2 linked regions of the Desulfurobacterium sp. TC5-1 genome follow. The protein of the gene in region 2 interacts with the protein of the main gene of each other region in a pairwise test. Links are inferred from orthologs where the notes say so. Each region holds a gene or a part of one and is shown on either strand. Other genes may lie near its edges.

What was found. Proteins that work in one complex are often made in the same cells at the same time.
Region 1: the proteins of cysK (region 2) and cysE interact in binary tests that used the Escherichia coli proteins (3 or more experiments, as listed by UniProt). The link is inferred for Desulfurobacterium sp. TC5-1 from one-to-one orthologs.

Annotation. Positions count from the first base shown.
Region 1 is NZ_ATXC01000001.1:1,033,117-1,037,002, forward strand. The notes cover bases 1,170-3,886. They hold cysE (serine O-acetyltransferase), read left to right. Parts: upstream 1,170-2,058; coding sequence 2,059-2,715; downstream 2,716-3,886. Other genes in these bases: H153_RS09385 (hypothetical protein), read left to right, coding at 1,170-1,929; H153_RS0105305 (SPOR domain-containing protein), read left to right, coding at 2,716-3,852; polA (DNA polymerase I), read left to right, coding at 3,875-3,886. In the rest of the region: H153_RS0105290 (sigma-54 dependent transcriptional regulator), read left to right, coding at 1-736; more of H153_RS09385, read left to right, coding at 856-1,169.
Region 2 is NZ_ATXC01000001.1:932,005-937,343, reverse strand. What follows is about bases 1,310-4,309. They hold cysK (cysteine synthase A), read left to right. Parts: upstream 1,310-2,353; coding sequence 2,354-3,265; downstream 3,266-4,309. Other genes in these bases: H153_RS09330 (carbonic anhydrase), read right to left, coding at 4,256-4,309; H153_RS0104780 (hypothetical protein), read left to right, coding at 3,365-4,252; H153_RS0104790 (tRNA (guanine-N1)-methyltransferase), read left to right, coding at 1,310-2,382. Outside these bases: H153_RS0104800 (type III pantothenate kinase), read right to left, coding at 1-17; bifunctional glutamate N-acetyltransferase/amino-acid acetyltransferase ArgJ, read right to left, coding at 19-1,197; more of H153_RS0104790, read left to right, coding at 1,288-1,309; more of H153_RS09330, read right to left, coding at 4,310-4,918; H153_RS0104770 (2-isopropylmalate synthase), read left to right, coding at 5,045-5,339.

The DNA of each region.
Region 1 (3,886 bases), 100 kb from region 2 along the record:
ACTTCTCGAAAGTGAACTCTTCGGGTATAAGAAAGGAGCTTTTACCGGTGCAACAAGGAATAAAAAAGGTCTTATAGAAGAAGCAGATGGTGGAACTCTATTTTTAGACGAAATAGGCGATATGCCTCTTGCTCTTCAAGCAAAATTATTAAGGTTTTTAGAAGAGAAAAAAATAAGACCAATAGGCGGAATAGAAGAAATAAACGTTGATGTAAGAATAATAGCTGCTACAAACCGCAATTTAGAAGAGAAAATAAACGAAGGGCTATTTAGAGAAGACCTATTTTATAGGCTATCAACTATCACTATTAACCTCCCGCCTCTTAGGGAACGAAAAGAAGACATCCCATTGCTTATAGAATATTTTGCAAAAAAACTATCAAAAAAATACGGAAAAAAATTTAGAACCATCTCAAAAGAGTTTATAAATTACGTCATGTCGCTTCCCTTAAAAGGGAATGTGAGAGAACTAAGAAATATTGTGGAAAAAGCTGTAATACTATCAGACAGAGACATTCTTTCTTTACCTCTGAGCAATGAAGAGACAAAATCCCACAGAGAAATTATAATTCCGGATGAAGGTGTCAATTTAAAAGAAATACTTGAAAACTTAGAAAAAGAATATCTGTTAAAAGCTCTTAAAAAAACAGGAGGAAAGAAAAAGGAGGCAGCTTCCCTCCTGGGACTTACATTCAGAGAATTCAGGTATAGATTATCCAAATACGGAATTTCATAATGGTAAGAAATTTTTAACAAAAGATTTTGAGGAGATTTGGAATATTGTTGACAGTGCATAGTCTCTCTGTTATTATTAGATGTAAAGTTGAAAATCCCAAAGCAGGAGGGTTGTTAATAATGAGAGGGAAATTAAAGGCACTCATCCTCTGCTCTGCGCTGATGGGTGCTACAACGGCTTACGGTGTGACCCTTACAAACTGCCCACCCTCCCTTACAAACGGAGGAAATCTTCCGAAGATAGGTCCGGAAGAGAAGGCTTTATTTACTAAACCGGTTCAGCCGCTCAAGCCAGCCGATTGTGGCGCCTGTCACTACAGCATCTACAAAGCAATGCAGAAAGAGGGTGGAAGGCACCAGTTCAGCTGTACTATCTGTCACGAAAGATTTCACGAGTGGAGCCCCAAGAAAGGCGTGAAGGGCTGGGAAGAAGAAATGCCCAAATGTACAAGATGCCACGGTCTCTACCACGGGCCTTCTATCCCGGATTGCATGAAGTGTCACACAGATCCACACGCTATCAAGAAGCCAATGCTTGTTACAACACCTTTCACAGGTTATGTTGGCGGAAAGAAATATCCTGGAACAGGGCAACCTGAAAACTTTGTCGCAAAGAACTGTAAGGTTTGCCACGGTCCCATCTATGACCTTATGCAGGAAAAGCCAACCAAGCACACACAGATTGGTTGTGCAGCATGCCACCACAGCACTCACGGCTACATTCCTCAGTGTCTTGAATGTCACCTTCCGCATAGACCTGATCAGACAAATAACGACTGCTTTGCATGTCACCACAACCCACACTACCCTGTCAACATCACATACGGCAAAAATACACCGAATTCTCAGTGTGCTGCATGCCACAGCTATGTTGCACACAATCTCGAAACATCTCAGACAAAACACAGCAAAGTCGCCTGTGTTGCTTGTCACCACAACAAGCACGGTTTCATTCCAAGATGTCAGGATTGCCACGGCGAATATCCTCACGGAAAGGCTATTGCCGAGAAGTATCCAAACTGCCTCACATGTCACATTACACCTCACGACCCGGCTTGCAAAGACAACCACAAGCCAGACGACGTTCTCAAGGCAGAATTTGCCAAAGAGAAAGCTTTACTCAAGAAGCTCAAAGCCTTCAGAGCAAAAGGTGGAAAGCTCAACTACATCAATCTCGAAAAGATTACAAAGTAACCTTTCCTATAGAGAGGGGGTTTCCCCTCTCTTTCCCAATTATTCCTGCCGTCTCTTTTGCGCCGCATAGATTTATCGTATATAATCTTCCTCTGACCTTCCTTTATGTGGCAAAGAGGTAGACCTGAAATGCTTAAAAGAATCCGAGAAGACATCGCTGTTGTTTTCGAAAGAGACCCCGCCGCCAGGAGCGTTATTGAAGTTATAACCTGTTATCCCGGACTCCACGCAATATGGCTACACAGGATAGCACACTTCCTCTGGGAAAAGAAACTCAAGTTACTTGCAAGAATGGTATCCCACTTCTCAAGGTGGTTTACAGGCATAGAGATTCACCCGGGTGCAAAGATAGGAAGACGATTTTTCATAGACCACGGTATGGGCGTGGTAATAGGTGAAACAACCGAGATAGGTAACGATGTAACGATATACCATCAGGTAACCCTCGGCGGAACAAGTACTCATAAAGGGAAAAGACATCCAACAATAGGCAATAACGTTGTAATAGGTGCCGGAGCAAAGATACTTGGCCCGATAAAGATAGGTGATAACTGTAAAATAGGCGCCAATTCCGTTGTAGTAAGAGATGTCCCACCGAACTCAACAGTTGTTGGTATTCCTGGTAAAATAGTTAAGAGAGATGGAATACGTACAACCCGTGTTGATCTTGAACATGGGCAGTTACCCGACCCTGTTATGGAATCTCTAAGGCAGATGTTAGACATCATACACTCTCTTGAAGTAGAAGTAAAAACTCTTAAAAAGGAAACGAAGGGGGAAGAGTAAGTGAAAAGATTCTGGTTAATTATCATAACATTACTTATTTTTCCTGCATCAGCTTTTGCCAGGATTTTCTACTCTATTCAACTGTGCGCAAGAAAAAACATAGATGCAGCATATAAAACCCTAAAACAAACAGAAAAGTATCCCGATGCAAGGATAGATATAGTCGATGGATATTACAAGGTAAGGGTGGGCTTATTTAATACCTACGATGAAGCAAAAGAATTTCTTATCAAGAATAAAATAAGAAAGATATTTAAGGGAGCCTTTATTGCAAAAGTGGATGATAAAACCCTGCAAACAAGTATTTTTCCCAAAAAACATAACAAGAACATATCTAAAAATCCGGCAAATGCAACACAAAATAAAACAGAAAAACAACCGGCAAAAGTTTCAAAGTCAGAAAATGCAACATATTCCGTTCTTCTCTACAAAACCAATAATAAAGAGAAGGCGATTAACTTTTTCAAAGGGTTACCCGACGAAATTAAAAAAGAAGCCTTTCTCTATGAGGACAACAACACATACTCTGTTAGAGCATTCTTGGTAAAAGGTTATAAAAAAGCAGCAGAAAAGGAAAAATCCATCGGATATCTTCACTTTGAAACCGAAATCAAACCCACAAAAAGAGAAAAGATAGAGAAAATTCCTGAACCTGAAAAGAAAATGATTAAACCCCGGATATCTACAAAACCCAAGGTTAATTCACAACCAATGGTATCAAAAGCGAAAAAGCCAAAAACAGTCGTAACAAAAGAAAAGAAAACTCCCATATACTTTATAGCTCTAATCCTTGCAGCAGCAATAGCCATTGTGATTACCGGACTAAAAGCATTTAAAGGCAAAGCAGTTTCAAAAGAAGCTGAAGATATGTATGATGTTCTCACGAAAGCCCTTGAAAAGGGAGACACAGCCCTTGTAAAGGAGATCGTGGTTCCGTACCTTGCAAGATATCCTGAAGATTTAAAAGCACAGGAACTTTATGCTATGGCACTTGAGAAAGAGGGAAGATATATGGAAGCAGCTGACATATACTTTGCCATAGCGGAGGTATTGGAGGGAAAAAAGCAGTTTGAAGAAGCTGAAAAGTTTAAAAAAAAAGCTGAGGAGTTAGTCAGCAGAGAATTCAAAAAGAAATAGTCCGGGCAGTCTGGAGTAAAAAATGTCTGAAAAG
Region 2 (5,339 bases):
TCTATCAGGGCAACCATTTTAAGTCCTGTATTCAGCGTTTATTTTCACATATTCATAGCTAAAGTCGCAGGTTAAGTATTCAAAAAATGCGCTGCCAAGGTTAAGGTTAACTTCTATCACAATCTCTTCACTTTTTTTCATGTACTTATGCACGACGGTTTCGTCGTAGTCTGTCTTTGTCCCTTTAAAGAGGAGGTAACCGCCGATTTTAAGTTCGGTTTTCTCTTCCACTAATTTTACGCCTGCGCTGCCGGCTGCTGCTATGATTCTTCCCCAGTTAGGGTCGCAGCCAAAAACAGCCGTTTTTACTAAAGGTGAAAGGGCAATTTTCCTTGCCACTTTCCTTGCTTCTTCTTTTGTCCTTGCACCGATGACTTTAATCCTCACCACTTTTGTTGCGCCTTCTCCGTCTTTTACAATCTGGTAGGCAAGGGATTTCATCACTTCTTTCAAACCATCTAAAAATTCGCCGTAATTTTCTTCCGTTATTCTCTTTCCTGATGTACCGTTTGCAAGGAAGAATACAGTATCGTTGGTGCTCATGTCACCATCAACGGTTATTGCGTTAAAGCTTATTTCGTTTGCCTCTCTTAACGCTTTTTCAAGCAATTTTTTGTCTATCTCTGCGTCTGTAGCGATGAACGAAAGCATCGTTGCCATTGCAGGGTCTATCATACCTGCCCCTTTTGCTATTCCGCCGATGGTAAAACCTTTTCCTTCAAAGAAGGCGGTTTTCGGGAATGTATCGGTTGTCATTATAGCCTGGGCAGCCTCTTTAGAGGTTGCCTTTCCCAAGTTTTCTACCGCTTCTTCTATCCCTTTTTCCATTCTGTCCATTGGTAGAAATTCGCCTATTACACCTGTTGATGCGACTAAAAACGGTGATTTTCCCGTAAGGTTCTGGCAGATTTTTGCCATTGTTTCAGCGTCTTTCATTCCCCTTTCGCCAGTGCAGGCATTTGCATTTCCGCTGTTTGCAACGATACCGTGGACTTTTTCATAGGCTTTAACCAATTTTTGAGACAGTTTAACCGGTGCAGCCTTAACATCGTTTGTTGTAAAGACCGCCGCTGCCGTTGCCGGTTTTTCGGAAACTATCACCAGAATATCTTTTTTATTTGATGGTTTGAGGGTGTTCTTTATGTTGCCCTTTCCAGTTCCACATAAAAAGCCTTTTACATCAGCTATTCCTTTCACCTGCAACCTCTCGCTATTTTTTTCTCATTTTAGCATTTATGAGTGCTGGCTTTAAATTTAAGGAAAACAGAAAGCATAAGAAGGAGAGAGATGATTTTTAAGAGAGCAAAGGAGATTTTTGCGGAGCGCTTAAAACGTGCAGGTATTGAGAATGTCAAATACTTGAGGAAGCCGGGAAGAGGCGACCTTTTTAACAGACTTGCCTACCTTGTTGCTACGGGCAGGTTTAAGGTTGTTGGAAAGGAAGAATTTGGTGAGATTCTTCCCGGTAGAATTCTTGATAGTGTTGGTGGTGTAAACCTGCTCTTTTCAACTGGTAGCGCTATAGCTGATGCAGTTATTCTAAAGTCAAGTGGTAGTTTTAAAGGTGTTTCTATCATATCAAGAGAGGATTTTTCGTATCCGGACATTGCTGTTGACATGCGATTTTTCCCTTCATTGATTGATAAGGAGAAGAGGAGTCTTTTTAATCAGCTTGAGATTATGTTCGGTGTTGTTAAAGATTACTTTACGCCTGAGAACTTTTATCTTATAGATAGTGAAGGCTACTGTGTGCCTTATCTAAAAGAGTTCTTTACGCCGGATGTTCCGTTTGAGATTTGTTCTAAACCTTTAAAAAAGCGTATTGTCGTCCTTGATCCGAATGCTGATGAGACGCTGACGCGGGACGATGTTGATGAAGATACTGTCCTTGTTTTTGGAGGTATTGTTGATCACGGTGAGCGGTTAAAAGGTGCTACCGCTGAAATTTACCGTGGGGCTGTTCATAGAAAAATTGCTTACAGAGGTTCAATACTTCCGGTTTCAGACAGAATCAACGAACTTACAAAGCTGTTGTGTGATTTTCTCACGTGCACCGATTCCCTTGAGGAGGTTATAAGACGGAATCTTACCAGACAGGCAAAGTTAAGGATTGCGAGAGAATCCGTTACCGCTAATTTAAAAAGAATTAAAGATGTAAACGGCGTTCATAAATGTTTACCGCTCTCTTTTTACAATCAACTTGCTGAGGAATTTTCCCTTAAAGATTTCCACTTTCGCAAGGCTTCAAAGCACGTAAACGGATTTACAGTCGTAAAAGATGAAATTCTTGATAAAATAATAAAAGAAGAAGCTGTAAAAGGCAGAAAAATTTTGCAGATAGAGGGTTTAATTGATGGGTATATTGTCAAGAAGTATCCTTGAACTTATTGGAAATACGCCTCTTTTTGAACTTACCGTTGAAGGTGTGACCTTTTACGCAAAACTTGAAATGTTTAATCCCGGCGGCAGTATAAAGGACAGAGTTGCCCTTTCGATTGTTGAGGATGCAGAGAAAAGAGGGCTTTTAAAGAAGGGAAAGAGAGTAATAGAGGCTACAAGCGGAAACACGGGAATAGGTCTTGCCCTTGTCTGTGCTGCAAAAGGTTACGGCTGCACGATTGTTATGCCGGAAAACATGAGTGAGGAGAGAAAGAAGATACTGAAGGCTTACGGTGCTGAACTTATTTTAACGCCTGCTTCTCTTGGAATCCCCGGTGCTATTAGAGAGGTTGAAAGGCGAATATCTGAAAATTCCGATTTATACTTTCCTGCCCGGCAGTTTAAAAATCCTGCAAATATAAAAGCTCACTATGAAGGTACTGCTGTTGAGATACTGGAACAGCTTGGAGAGATTCCCGGTTCTTTTGTAGCCGGAGTCGGAACAGGCGGCACGTTAACGGGTGTTGGCAGAAGGTTTAAAGAGGTAAATCCTGATGCCGTTATTGTTGCGGTAGAACCTGAAGAATCCGCTGTTATATCCGGAAGCAAACCCGGCATCCATAAGATTCAGGGAATAGGTGCCGGTTTTATTCCTGAAACACTTGATATGTCTGTTGTTTCTTTCCCTATCACTGTAACTTTTGATGAGGCAAAGTATTACTGTGAAAAACTTGCCGGAGAGTTTGGAATACTTGCCGGTATCTCTTCCGGTGCAAATGTCGCCGCTGTTTTAAAAGCCTTTAAAGACGGAAAGCTTAAAACACCTGTTGTTACAGTTTTTCCTGATACCGGCGAGCGTTACCTTTCAACTGAACTGTTTGGATAGGGGGCTGTTATAGAGATAAGAAAAATAGAAGGTATTATCCCTGCTGAAGCAATAAGCAGGAATCTTCCAGCAAAGCTTCAGGATTTTTCACGGAGAGATATGGAGAAGCTTCTCTCTTCTGTCATTCAGGGAGAGAGGAAGGGTGATTCTACCGATGAGTTAAAAGGAAAAAAATTAAAACTGAAATTTCTCGGATATACGGAAGATGGAAAGGCAAAGATTTTAGTTGGAAACAGAGTAATTGTTGCTGAGGTTGACGTTGATGAAGAGTTTGAACCGGGGCAGATTCTTACTTTTATCATAAAGTCCTTGTCGCCGAAGCTTGAGCTAAAGCTTGTAGAGATTGATCCTGAGTGGGCGCAGAAGTTCATTCTGAAATCGCTTCTACCTTTTCTTGATGCCGATTCGTTTGAAAAAATCGTTTCTATATATTTAAAGAAACACTACCCTGAAGTCTGGAATGCCGGGACTTTTGATGATAAGTTTTTTGCAAACTTTCTCTCTTCTCTCTTTTCATCCGAAACGATTTTTAAATTGATTGCCGCCGCTAAAGAGCTTGTCGCTTCTTCACGGGGAAAACTTTCAGAAGAAGATTATAAAAAGCTACTTCTTGCCATTATGGCTTTTTACTTTCTGCCTGTCGGAGATGTCGTTCTTTTCCCTATCAAAATTAAAGATACTGACATAGATGTTTACTTTGAAAAAGAGGAAGACGGGGTTAAGGTGGAGATTGAAATTAACAGGAAAGGCATCTCTGTATTTGTCTCTCTTTTTGTTATAAATAATGAAGTTTCTGTTGACTTTTTAACAGAGGATGAGAGGATTTTAAATAAACTTAAGCTTCTTGATGAACAGTTAAAGAATAAGCTGCTTTCTGCAGGGTTTATTCCCGTTGCTGTCTCTTACAGATTGGAAAGACCGCCTGATAAAAGTCAGATAGAGACCGTAAGGTTAAAACTTTCAGGCAGAATAAACATCTCTGTATAATGTTCACAGGAAAGCTTTTTCTTTTATCTTTTCCGGTAGGTTTTTAAGTATTGGATGATTTTTGATGTGGTTTCTGTCGTTTTCGCCGTTGATATTTCTTATAATCACCCTGCCAGAGCCTTTTCTGTATGCGTTTGTAAAGTCATAAACGGCACCTATGATTGTTAACTTTCCACTTTCTACGATGTGACCGTACATTTTCATGGCTTCTGATACCTGGTAGTCAACGTTTTTTTCAACACCTTCAAGCCACATCTTTTCAAAGTTATCGCTTCTTTTCACCGTTGAAAGAGGTATGTGGAGATGGTCAAGGGTGTTTTTAATGTTTATCGGTTCGTCTGAATAGTTGCTTAATGCTGCCTTTACGGCACCGCAGTGGGTATGTCCCAATATCAGAAGGATAGGTGTTTTCAGGTTGTAGATGCCAAAATCTATTGAACCTCTTGATGGTGCAATCTGATTGCCGATGTTTGTTATGAGAAAAATTTTGTCTGTTGGATCTTCGAAAAATATTGTTGCGTGGACTCTTGCGTCTGAGCAGTTTACCATTGTTATTACCGGATGCTGGCACTCTATAAACGGTTCAAAGTAGGATTTATCGCGGGAATTAACCCAGTTGCTGTTTCCCTCTATCAAAGCTTTTAAAATTGTTTCCTGTGCTTCCACCGGTTAACTGCCTCCTTACATAGATAAATTGTGCTTTATTCTATCACCTTAACTTATGTTCCTTGAAAAAGATACCTGTAAACTATAATATTAAACGATAACTGATTACAACTACAGGAGGCGGTCGTGGAACGGGAAAAACTTTACATATTTGATACTACTCTTCGGGATGGTGAACAAACCCCTGGTGTTAACCTGACGGTTGACGAAAAAGTTCAAATAGCAAAGCAACTTGAAAGGCTTGGCGTTGACATAATAGAGGCTGGATTTGCGATAAGTTCGCCTGCTGATTTTGAAGCTATTAAAAGGATAGCTGAAGAAGTGGAAAATTCAACAGTCTGTTCTCTTGCAAGGGCCGTTGAAGCGGATATAAAGGCTGCGTGGGATGCGCTTAAAAGTGCTGCAAGACCGAGGATTCACA